One region of the Paenibacillus sp. PAMC21692 genome, then DNA from elsewhere that is predicted to be linked to it. Evidence: predicted binding sites of a transcription regulator. Region 1 holds the regulator's gene; the other holds the start of a gene.
What was found. The regulator NrdR, encoded in region 1, represses ribonucleotide reductase genes. The targets are predictions, from matches to a motif close to AACACNATATATNGTGTT.
Positions count from the first base shown of each region.

Region 2: H7F31_RS17425 (adenosylcobalamin-dependent ribonucleoside-diphosphate reductase) is a predicted target of NrdR. The motif match lies at 3,626-3,643, and genes of this name have one in related genera.

Region 1 covers NZ_CP060293.1:6,308,119-6,314,371, reverse strand. The annotation lists gene H7F31_RS25725 (MntP/YtaF family protein) at 1-666, shown strand, start outside; gene coaE (dephospho-CoA kinase) at 692-1,291, shown strand; gene H7F31_RS25715 (lytic transglycosylase domain-containing protein) at 1,288-1,863, shown strand; gene H7F31_RS25710 (alpha/beta-type small acid-soluble spore protein) at 1,969-2,193, opposite strand; gene nrdR (transcriptional regulator NrdR) at 2,488-2,967, shown strand; gene H7F31_RS25700 (phosphate ABC transporter substrate-binding protein) at 3,168-4,073, shown strand; gene pstC (phosphate ABC transporter permease subunit PstC) at 4,184-5,086, shown strand; gene pstA (phosphate ABC transporter permease PstA) at 5,092-5,934, shown strand; gene pstB (phosphate ABC transporter ATP-binding protein PstB) at 6,010-6,253, shown strand, end outside.
Region 2 covers NZ_CP060293.1:4,437,239-4,443,491, forward strand. The annotation lists gene H7F31_RS17410 (hypothetical protein) at 1-634, opposite strand, end outside; gene H7F31_RS17415 (YqhG family protein) at 760-1,707, opposite strand; gene H7F31_RS17420 (DEAD/DEAH box helicase) at 1,704-3,533, opposite strand; gene H7F31_RS17425 (adenosylcobalamin-dependent ribonucleoside-diphosphate reductase) at 3,737-6,253, shown strand, end outside.

The DNA of each region.
Region 1 (6,253 bases):
AGCTTGGACGGCTTCGGCGTCGGCGTGACGTACGGGCTGAGGAAGATTCGAATTCCGATTTTGTCGGTGTTGATCATCGCTTGCTGCTCGGGGCTGATTATAGGGTTATCCATGCAGGCGGGGGGCTGGCTGAGCGGCTTTGTCTCGGAGTACGTCGCCAGGGTCGTCGGAGCTTCCATACTTATCGTGATCGGTTGCTTCGCTCTCGTGCAGCTGTGGCGAGGCAAACATCAGCCGGATTCGGCTGATGATCATGGGCCGGTTGTAGCCGCTGTAGGCATTAGCGACAGCCGTCTTGCTTCGGCGGGCGGGGAAGACGCCGCCATGCAGATGTTTAAGCTGGAGCTCAAGAGGCTCGGCCTCGTTATCCAGATTCTGCGCACGCCGCAAGCGGCGGACGTCGACCGCTCCGGCATCATCTCCGCTTCCGAGGCGGTTATGTTGGGAGTCGCCTTGTCGCTTGATGCGTTCGGCGCGGGACTTGGAGCGGCGCTGCTCGGTTTGCCTGCTCTCTTGACTGCCATCGTCATTGCGGTATCCAGCGCGATCTTTCTCGTGTGCGGCACGCAGCTCGGCTTGCGGTTCGCCTCGAAGCGGGGGATGGGCGCTTTATCCGTTGTACCGGGAATCATGTTGATCATAATGGGGCTTTTCAAATTGTTCTAAATCGTTACGAGTGCGAGGTGAGACCATGATTATCGGATTGACCGGCGGCATCGCGAGCGGGAAAAGCACCGTCTCCCGGTTGCTTGTCGAACGCGGCGCCGCCTTGGTTGATGCCGACGCGGTCGCCAGGGAAGTCGTCCAGCCGGGGGAAGCCGCGCTGGACGAAATCGCGGCCCTGTTCGGACAAGCCGTCATTCAGGAGGATGGCTCGCTTAACCGGAAGGCGCTAGGCGACATCGTGTTTGGCGATAAAGATAAGCTTAAGATGCTGGAGAGTATTACGCATCCCGCCATTAGGCGGTGCATGCAGGAGAAGATACATAAGCTATCGGCAGAGGATCCAGAGCGGCTGATCGTCGCCGACATACCGCTCCTCTATGAGACGGGGCAGGTGCAGCTGTATGATGGGGTTATGGTCGTCTATGTTCCGGCGGATGTGCAAGTTCATCGTCTAGCGGAACGTAACGGCATGTCCAAGGAGGAAGCGGAGCAAAGAGTTTCGCTGCAGATGGACATTGAAGAAAAGCGGAAACTGGCGGACTGGGTAATCGACAATAGAGGCACGATAGAAAATACGGCGCGGCAGATCGACGACTTATGGAAGCAGCAGGACTGGCAGCCATGAAGAAAAAACGAATACGAGTAAAAAAGAGATTTTATCTGATCCTGCTGGTAGCGCTGATCGCTTTCCTGTTTTTGAAGTCGGACTGGATGGCGAGATGGATGTACCCCGTTCATTATAAGGACGATATACGGGCCAGCGCCGAAAATTATGATTTGGAACCGCATTTGATCGCGGCTATTATTCGTTCCGAATCCAATTACGAGACGGGCAGGGAATCCAGAAAAGGCGCGCTGGGTCTCATGCAGCTGATGCCGACAACGGCACATTGGGTCGTGGAGAAAGCTGGATTCGATGCCGTCAACGACGATGTGTTGCGGCATAGGGCCGATGTCAGCATCGAGGTAGGCTCCTGGTATCTCGGCTGGCTCCACCATCAATTTGATCATAACGCCATTGCAGCCGTGGCGGCATACAATGCCGGTCAGGGAAATGTCAACAAGTGGCTGGACAGCGGCAAATGGAATGGTAAGCTGGATTCCGTAAGCGAGATTCCTTTTGGCGAGACCAGACACTATGTACAACGAGTTTTTTATTATTATAATAAGTACAAGGATTTATATCCGGAATTTTGAGCATCCTGATCATTGAACATAAACAGAGAAGCCTTGAAGGGCTCGCCGCTTCGGGACAAGCACCTTCAAGACCTCTGTTATACATACGAGCTTAATAAATCAACATTAACGTTGGCCTGCTTGGCCAGCCAGGGATTGCTCAGCGATTTGGACCAGGCGTTTCGTGATGTAACCCCCGATGGAGCCTGTGTCTCTCGTCGCCATGTTGCCGTAGTAGCCGTCTTGCGGAATCGCGATGCCCAGCTCTTGAGCGACCTCGAATTTCATTTGGTCCAGAGCGGCTGTCGCTTGTGGTACTAACAGGTTGTTGCTGCTGTTGTTCGAGCTCATTGATGTTCACCTCCTTGCGGTTGGTAACTGTATTATGTGCGTTATTCCAAATATCATTACAGGAAAGGTATGGCAAAAAGAGGTAGTTCAAAAAGTCCGCTTTTGATCACGAAGTATGCCACGAAGCCTACTCGACATCGAATCTTGAATTCAGGCGAAACTTCCGGTGCTCACGTAGCTTCCACTACGCTCCGCTCCTCAGTTTCTACCTTCATTCAATCTTCTCGGTGCTGAAAACCGAACTTTTTGAACACGTATTTAAATATCTAAATTTAGAAAGGAGGCGTTATGCCTATGAAATGCCCCTATTGCGATTATGCCGGTACAAAGGTGCTGGACTCGCGACCTGCCAACGAAAACAAGTCGATTCGCCGCCGCCGCGAGTGCGAGAAGTGCAGCCGCAGGTTCACAACGTTCGAGATGATTGAGGAGACGCCGCTTATCGTCATCAAGAAAGACGGAAGCCGCGAAGAATTTAGCCGCGACAAAATATTGCGCGGGTTAATTCGCGCTTGCGAGAAGCGGCCCGTGTCCGTCGAACGGCTCGAGGTCATCGTCTCCGAGGTAGAGAAGGAGCTGCGAACGACGGCAGTCGCCGAAGTCGACAGCAGCGATATCGGCACCATTGTTATGAGCCAGCTGTATCCCGTGGACGAGGTGGCGTACGTACGCTTTGCTTCCGTCTATCGCCAGTTTAAGGATATCGACATGTTCATGAAGGAATTGAACAGTTTGTTGTCCAAACATCCTCTGACCGGCGGAGACCGGTCGTAATTACCCGATTCGACATATGCGAAAATGAAAATCCGTTCCCTTCGGGGAGCGGATTTTTTTTGTTACAGGACGATTACAAAGTTTTCATGCAAACAGCATACATTTTACATTGAATTTACACTCCGCATATACGCGCTTTAAAAAAGCTCTCTATAATTCAGTTTGTAGCCAACAAATATAAAGGTGGAGGAATGAAACCAATGAAAAAGATCCAACAGAAAAAAATGTTCTCGGGGGCAATTCTTACAGTAGTAACATCGGCCATGATCGTAACGGGTTGCGGCGGCAACAATACGAATAATTCGGGCGGCGCGGCGACAAACGCACCTACCAATGCTCCAACGGAAGCAGCTTCGCCATCCCCAGAAACAAAGGTTAGCGGGTCTGTAACGGTAGCGGGCTCCACGTCCGTACAACCACTTGCGGAAGAGCTTGGAACAGCATATATGGGTACTAACGGCGATGCACGGATCGAAGTATCCGGCGGCGGATCCGGCGCAGGCGTAAAAGCAGCACAAGCCGGAACAGCTGACATCGGTATGGCTTCCAGAGCAATTAAAGATGATGAGACTGGCATCGAGCCAATCGTTATCGCAATCGACGGTATCGCGGTTGTAGCCAACTCCGCTAACGAAGTAGAAAACCTGACAGTAGATCAAGTTAAAGGAATCTTCTCCGGTCAAATCAAAAACTGGAGCGAAGTTGGCGGCAAAGATGGCAACATCGTCGTTATCAACCGTGAAGAAGGATCCGGCACGCGCGACGCTTTCGGCGAGATCGTGCTTGGCGAAGAGCCTTTCGTAGCTGAAGCGATCATCCAGAACTCGACGGGCGCTGTTCGCGAAGCAGTAAGCCAAGACGCTAACGCAATTGGCTATATCTCCACTGGCGGTCTGAACGATTCCGTTAAAGCCGTTAAAGTTGATGAGCACGAGCCGACTGAAGAAAACATCAAATCCGGCCTTTATCCGATCCAACGTCCATTTAACTTCCTGGTTGGCGATTCCAAAGATCCTAGCGCAGTAGCTCAAGCTTTCATCGACTATGTTCTCAGCGACGCAGGACAGGCAATCGTAGCAGAAAACGGTTATGTAACCGTAAAATAAGTATCCATTATGCAAGAATGGCAATCGCGAGGATAGCAGATCATGCGCTATCCTCCGCGCTTGTTATGGAGATTGACTGATTTTGACCGCTGGACGTGGGGGGATTGTCGTTGAGTAGGATCCTGGAAGAGAAAATTGTTAAAACCTTGTTGTTCATAACAGCCATTACGGCCGTATTTAGCGTATTGTTAATCGGTGTGTTCATCTTTATCGAAGGTATGCCGATCTTTTTCAAGTATGGCATTGTCGATGTATTATTCGGAACGGTGTGGAACCCTACGAATCAGGTGTATGGCATCTGGCCGATGATCGTAGGTACGATTTACGTAACTTTCGTAGCTATTCTGATCGGCGCCCCGATGGGCGTGGGAGTAGCTGTCTATCTTGTGGAAATTGCTCATCAACGAATATCCCGGATTATTATTCCCGCTGTTGAACTGCTGGCTGGAATTCCATCCGTTGTATACGGCTTGTTCGGAATGTTCGCCGTCCGCGGCGTCATTTCCAGTCTTGAGCGGGGGCCCCTTGCAGAATATTTGCCAGCCAACTACCAGACGGGCTACTCGATCTTGACGGCCGCCATCATACTCGCCGTTATGATTTTGCCAACCATTATCAATATCTCGTTGGACGCCCTTAAGGCAGTTCCGCGCGAGTACAAGGAAGGCTCCTTGGCGCTTGGCGTATCCCACTGGCAAACGATCTACAAAGTGCTTGTACCCGCTGCGAAATCCGGCATTATTACTGCAGTCATACTAGGTGTTGGACGCGCGCTCGGCGAGACGATGGCCGTCATTATGGTTATCGGCAATACGCCGCTAGTACCTGCACTCGACTGGACGGGATTGTTCGCGCCTGCGAGATCCATGACAGCGAACATCGCTCTTGAGATGGGTTATGCAGGACCGGAGCATCAACAAGCTCTATTTGCCACAGGTATCGTATTATTTATGTTCATCATCGTATTAAACTCCGTCACGACACTGCTGGTACGCCGGAAAGCGAGGAAGTAAAAACTATGAACAATGTAGTCAGAAACCAAAAAATCGCTTTTGCTTGCCTTAGCGGACTCGGCTTATTGACGGTGCTGGTGCTAATCTTCATTATCGGATACATCCTGAGTCAGGGCGTCTCCATGATCAACTATGAATTTCTGACTTCGAATCCTCGCAAAATGGGTTCGGAGGGCGGTATATTCCCAGCCATTGTAGGTACCTTGTATCTGGTCGGGACCACGATGATCATTGCTACTCCTATCGGTGTAGGGGCGGCGATCTACCTGAACGAGTACACTTCGCGCGGCAAACTTACTTCCATGATCCGCTTCGCTACGGAAGCTCTCGCAGGTATTCCTTCCATCGTCTTCGGCTTGTTCGGCTTTGCGTTCTTCGTTATCTTGCTTGAGCCGATCACTGGCGGCTGGTCGATTCTGTCGGCTTCGTTGACTGGTGTGACCATGGTATTGCCTACCATCGTTCGTACGTCCGAGGAAGCGCTGAAGGCTGTTCCGGACACGCTTCGTGAAGGCAGTCTGGCGCTGGGCACGACCAAGTGGCAGACGATCAAAAGTTTGATCCTGCCAACAGCAATGCCAGGTATCATTACAGGTTTGATCCTGTCGATCGGACGCGTTGTCGGCGAGACGGCGGCATTCCTTCTGACGCTGGGCGGCACGCTTCTAATCCCGAATTCCTTGCTGGACGGAAGCCGAACGTTGTCCTTGCATCTCTACATGGTGGCCATGGAGACGGGAGCCATGGATATGGCATTCGGAACGGCAGCCGTGCTGATCGTGCTGATTCTTATCATCAATCTATCTGCAACCTGGTTATTCCGCAGATTGATCAAGCGGTTCTCGTAGAACTCGTAGAACAATACAGACTAGAAGGGAAGGATTTACGTGGCTACCACTCAAATAAAATCCATTAGCGGCGCAGTGCCGGCCGGCAATACAGTCGAAACCGGAAATTCCGCTCCGCAAATCGTAGCTCAAGACCTGGATTTGTTCTACGGCGAGTTCCAGGCGCTGCACAAAATCAATCTCGATATCTCGGAGAAACAAATTACGGCTCTTATCGGTCCTTCGGGCTGCGGTAAATCTACATTCTTACGTACGCTTAACCGTATGAACGACCTTGTAAAGGGCGTATCTATCAAAGGCGAAGTTCGTATCGGCAACG
Region 2 (6,253 bases), 1.9 Mb from region 1:
ATGAGATCGAAGCATGGGCGTTTTTAACCCCATGCTTGTTTGCGTTGGCGGCTTGAGCAGCGGCAGTGGCCCACTGTCCGGCGTCAATCGGCAATTGTTCGCCCGAATAAGCATCTGTATAATGATTTTCGGTTATTGATCCATTACCGGCAATGCCGCCCGATATTTGCCAAGCAGCCAGCAAGGGATGAATATAGAGTCGAGTCGCTTTCATGGACGTCTCGCTCAGACCTAGTCTGGTTAAAGCGGATTTTAATATTGCCGAGCTAAAGGGCGGGTATTCCCCGATGCCGTATTCGCCCAGTACATAACCTCCGCCATCCTTGGCATAAACAATCATATATCCGACAACATTTTGACCTCGTTTCATCATTACGAGCCAGCTATGCGTACCGGGTCCGAGCGCTGTCGCGCTTACCCAAGCTCCCTTCCATTCCGCAAAAGCTCCATCCGGAGAATTCGCGAGCTGTTCGGCCCATAACCGTGCTTGTTCTTTCAATGTAACGTCTTGTTCCTTGTCCAGCGTCGTCATGGCTTGTCCGGTTGCATAAATTCTTGCGTCCGTCCCGCCCGACATGCTTAACATAACCGCGAGAACGGTCGCGGCCGTTGCGATCTTCCAGCTTGTTCGCATTGTAATCACCTCTCTGGATTCATTGTAGCGGACAAGCCCCAAGAAGACTGTTGCAACCTGTCGCCCAATAGCTGCCTGGGAACCAATTCTTTTGCCGCAATGAAACGATTCCCGTCACAATGTCATCAATCTATGCCTTCCAGATGGAAAATGCCGCAGTTAATGGCGGAAGCCGTCACGCGCGGCTCGTATTGCCACTTGATTTCGGCTTGCCGCTGCATGTATTGTTCCTGAATGGCTGACTTGTTCTCGGGGAGGGCATGCTCCAGCAACGGCTCGTAATAAGCCTGAATGCGGGAAAGCTCCTCTTGCAGCCTTGCAGCAGCCCCTTCCGCCCAAGTGTAGTCGTATCCCTTGAGCTTACGCTCCAACGCCTGCTCAATTAACGTCAGCGCACGGTTGTAGGATAGGCCGTTTCGGGCTAGATGAATATTGGCAGGGAGTCTTGGCGTAAGTTTTTTATGCTGAAGACGGTCGTGAAAGTTTTCAATAATATGCCCGGTCACAAGCGACACGCCGAAGCTGTGGATTTCCTCCCGCTTGCGATCGCAAGTCAGCTCCACTCGCATATTAATGCCGAGCCATGCCGTATAAGGCGTCGAGCTGTACGGATTGCCGCCGCGCTTGTCAGGTTCCTGAAACAGGAACACATAGCTGCCTTTATTTCGAGTAGCACCAAACAGTTGATCCAGCCGGCGCGAGCCGAAATAGAGATCGTCGCGAGGAACGCGGGCTGGCGCAGCAAGGGTCGTGTGGACGAAGCCGAACGATCGGGCGAGGGCGGCATCCGCCGCTGGCGCAAGGCTTTCGCCGGCGGAGGGGCCGGGTGATGGAGTTGGCGCTTCCAGCATCGTCTCGTATCTAGTCTTGTCGGTGACAAACAGAAACGTCATCGTCTCCGGCTCCGCGCCTACACGGTCAACAAAGCTCCAGTAATAGGGACGATTCGTCAGCTCCCGATCGGCTTCCGGAGACAGCTTGACCATATAATGGGCATTCGACTTCTCCAGGATGGAGCAGCCCGTTGCTTCCAGAAATCGGCCAACGAATTTATGGATTTGTTTCTCGTTCACGGCTTCACCTCCACAGTTTGCCCCAGTCGGTCCAGCTTCACCAGCAAGTCGGGACTCTTAGCAAGTCCGACTTCGGACTTCGCCCCTTCGCGCAGCTCGGATATGGAGCTGCCGAGCTCGTCGAGCTGACGTTTCAGCTCCTGCTCGTTTCCGGCTTCTAGCAGCGCCTTCGCCAGCCGCTTCTCGATCGATTCGCCTCCGTCGAGCCTCTCCAGTATATGGTCCAGTTCGCCGATCACGAGCTCGAACAAGTTGATCTTTTCGTGCAGCAAACCTACGATATGCTCTTCGATTGTGCCGAGCGTGCACAGATTGTAGATCTTCACATCTTCGGTCTGGCCGAGTCGATGCACGCGTCCGATCCGCTGCTCTACGCGCATGGGGTTCCATGGCAAGTCGAAGTTGATCATGTTGTGGCAGAATTGCAGATTGATGCCTTCACCGCCGGCTTCCGTTGCGATCATAACCTGAGCTCTGCCGCGGAAGAGGTCCATCATCCAATCTTTTTTGCCACGGTTCATGCCGCCGCGATAGGGGACGGCGATCATATCGTTTGCGCGGAAAAATTGCAGCAGATATTCCTGCGTCGCCCGATACTCCGTAAAGATGATGACTTTTTCGTTCATCTCCTTTACAAGCTCCATCGCTTTCTCTGCTTTCGTATTGGCTTTAATGCCTTTGATCTTTTCGACGAGCCCCCAGATTTTGGCCCGGAGCGGAGAATCCTCCGACGTTTTCTTGAACAGATTGACCAGCGTCAGAAAGACGGCATCGCGGCTGCTGCATACTTCGCGCTGCAAAGTAACGAGCGACAGCATGCTGGTCATATCGCCTTCGCTTTCTTCGTAACGTTCCTTCACAAATCCGGTGACGGCATCATATAGCGCCTTCTCATCTTGGGACAGCGAGAGAGGGATGTTTTTAACGAACCGCTTGGTAAAGTGAATGCCTCCGTCGCCTCGCCGATTGCGAATCATGACATTCGACAGAGCCTCTTGCAGCTGATCTTCATTTTTCGGCAGCCGTTTATCCACGACGAAATTGGCGGCGAATTCGCTTTGCCCGCCTAACTGTCCCGGTTTGAGCAGCGTAATAAGGTTGTACAGCTCGTCGAGATCGTTCTGGATCGGCGTTGCCGTCAGCAAGAGGCAATATTTTTTGCGAAGCAGGTTGGCGAACTGATAGTTCGTCGTTTTTTTGTTCTTCAGCTTATGGGCTTCGTCGATAATGATGAGATCATAGTCGGTGCCCAGCACGAGCTCACGATGGGGATCCCGCTTGGCGGTGTCGATGGAGGCGACAACGACGTCGTAACCCCAAGTATGATCCCGTTTCTGGGCGACGGCCGAAATGCCGAATTTCTGGTTGAGTTCCCGCACCCATTGCAATACTAAAGAAGCGGGAACGAGAATAAGCGCTCGCTTGACTAGGCCGCGGACCATATATTCCTTGAGCACAAGCCCGGCTTCGATCGTCTTGCCAAGTCCCACTTCATCTGCGAGAATGGCACGGCCTCCCATTTCATGCAGCACCTTGCCGGCCGTGCCGATCTGGTGGGGGAGAGGCTCGAAGTCCGGCAGCGAGCGCAGGCATTGCAATTCTTCGAAACTCTCAACGCGCTTGGCATGTTCGGCTTCCATAGCGAGCTGGTATAACGTCCAGTCATCCCACGGACCGCCTCGAGATATTCGATTTTGGAGCTCGTCGTACCAGGAACGGTCGAATTGCAGATCGACCAGAGGATGAAGTCTACGCGTAACGGCGGTATCGCTGCTTGCCGATCCCGTGCTGGTCGGCTGGTGCGGAGACGTAAGTTGATCGGTCATGGGAAGCTCCTTCCATTCTAAAAAAGGGTGAAGTTGTCATTAGTATTGCCTTGTTGGACCATAATCATAAGACAGACTGGAAAATGAAGTGAATAACCATATATAGTGTGGTATAATATGAAGGGTATACTATATGTAGATGTTGTCGGTGTCCGTAATTGTGAATTTATTCTCGGAATGCAAAAACAAAGGAGAGAATACCCATGCGGCTCGAAGGTCTAAGCGAAAAAATATTTTTGGATCGGTATGCCAAAAAACATCCTAACGGTCAGTTATGCAAACCTGGCGATACGGTGCTCGTGCTTGTAAAGGACGATCCTAAATTCCCGACGAAGGAAGTAGGGGTAGTCACCGCTCGCCAAGGAAATGAAGTTACGGTTCTACTCCGTGGAGGAGACTCGGTGAAGACGACCGCAGACAAGCTTGTGCTGCCTCTGGAAGTTACGCCAACCGGCATGTGGAACCGTCTTGCGGAGTCTATCGCCTCTGCCGAGGAACGCCCCGATAAACGCGTAGAGTGGGAAGGACGGTTCCGCGATGCGCTGCAAGACTGGAAGCTTGTGCCGGGCGGACGCATTATGGCGGGAGCGGGAGCCAGCGACGAGCTTACGCTTTTTAACTGTTACGTCGTACCGTCGCCGAAGGACAGCCGCGGCGGCATCATGACGACGCTGGGCGACATGACGGAGATTATGGCTCGCGGAGGCGGCGTCGGGATGAATCTCTCGTCGCTTAGACCTCGCCGCGCCGTCGTGGCAGGAGTCAACGGCTCCTCCAGCGGATCCGTCTCCTGGGGCGGCCTTTTCAGTTATGCGACGGGGCTGATTGAGCAAGGTGGTTCGCGCAGGGGCGCTTTAATGATCATGCTTAACGACTGGCATCCCGATCTGTTGGAGTTTATTACGGTGAAGCAGAAGATGGGCGAGGTAACGAACGCAAATCTCTCTGTCTGCGTGAGCGACGCCTTTATGGATGCGGTGAAACGGGATCTGGAGTGGGAACTTGTATTCCCGGACACGAAGGAAACGGGTTACGACGAGCTGTGGGACGGAGATTTGGCAAAGTGGCGTGAGCTCGGCAAGCGGGTCGTTACCTATCGCAAGTTGCCCGCTCGAGAAATATGGCATGTCATGATGGAGTCGGCATGGCGTTCCGCGGAGCCGGGCGTCGTCTTTATGGAGCGGTATAACAAGCAATCTAATAGCTGGTATTTTAATCCAATTGTGTCAACTAATCCCTGCGGAGAGCAAGGCTTGCCCGGCTGGGGAGTATGCAACCTGTCCGCCGTGAACTTGTCCCAGTTTTATGACGCGAAACGGGGCGACGTGGATTGGAATGAGCTCGCCCAAGTGACCCAGTCTGCCGTGCGGTTCCTGGACAATGTCATCGATAAGACGCCTTACCACTTTGAGCAAAATGAACGAAATCAGAAGCTTGAGAGGCGAATAGGACTAGGCACCATGGGTCTGGCGGAGCTTATGATCAAGCTGGGAATCCGTTATGGGGGAGAGGAATCGATTGGTTTCCTGGACCGTCTGTTCGGCTTTATTGCGAAGGAGGCGTACCTGGCATCCTCCCGGCTTGCGGCGGAGAAAGGTTCGTTCCCGGCGTTCGACGCGGATCTGTATCTCCAAAGCGGATTTATGAAAGAGCTGGTTGCGGCCTATCCCGAGGTTGGCGAGGCGATCCGCAGAGACGGTATTCGTAACGTAACGGTGCTGACGCAGGCCCCTACAGGAAGTACGGGCACGATGGTAGGCACGTCGACGGGTATCGAACCCTACTTCGCCTTCGAATATTATCGGCAGAGCAGGCTGGGCTACGACAAGCAGCTTGTGCCGATCGCGCAGCAATGGCTGGATGAGCATCCCGGAGAGGAGCTTCCCGATTATTTCGTGACGGCGATGAGCCTCTCGGCGGAGGATCATATTCGGGTCCAGGCGACCATCCAGCGTTGGGTCGACAGCTCCATCTCCAAGACGGCCAACTGTCCTGCAGACTTCACCGTGGAGGAGACGAAGCATCTCTACGAGCTTGCTTATGATCTGGGCTGCAAAGGCGTCACGATCTATCGCGACGGCAGCAGGGATGTGCAAGTACTGTCGGCGGGAGAGAAGGAGTCCTCCGTCAAGGATGTAGAAAAGTCTGATGCGGAATCCCAAGAAAAAGCGGAATCTCCGACAGAATTTGAACAGACAGGCAATCTCACAGTTGAATTGACGCCCACGGAGACATCCAGCCTGGAGAATCCAGTATCCGCAGATAAACAATACAAGCGCCGCCCGTCCGTCTTGCGCGGAGCGACTTACAAGATGAACACGCCGTTCGGCATGGCCTACATTACGATTAACGATCTGGACGGCTCGCCGGCGGAAATATTCCTCAACGTTGGCAAGGCCGGCTCGGACGTGTTCGCCATGGCGGAAGCGCTCGGCCGAGTATGCTCGTTGTTCCTGCGCTACGGCGACCACGGCAGCAAAGTGAAGCTGCTGGTCAAACATTTAAAGGGGATCGGAGGCACCGGAGCGATCGGCTTTGGACCGAATCGCGTAGAATCTATTGCCGATGCCGTCGCGAAGGCGCTGGAAATGCATATAGAAGGGGGTCGGGAACCGCTTGATGTCGTCTTCCAGTCGGAGATGGTATCGGATGAGCTGGCGGCAGCTCAAGCTGACGCGAACGGAACGGGCGCTTATCCCGACTACGCGACCGACTCGGAA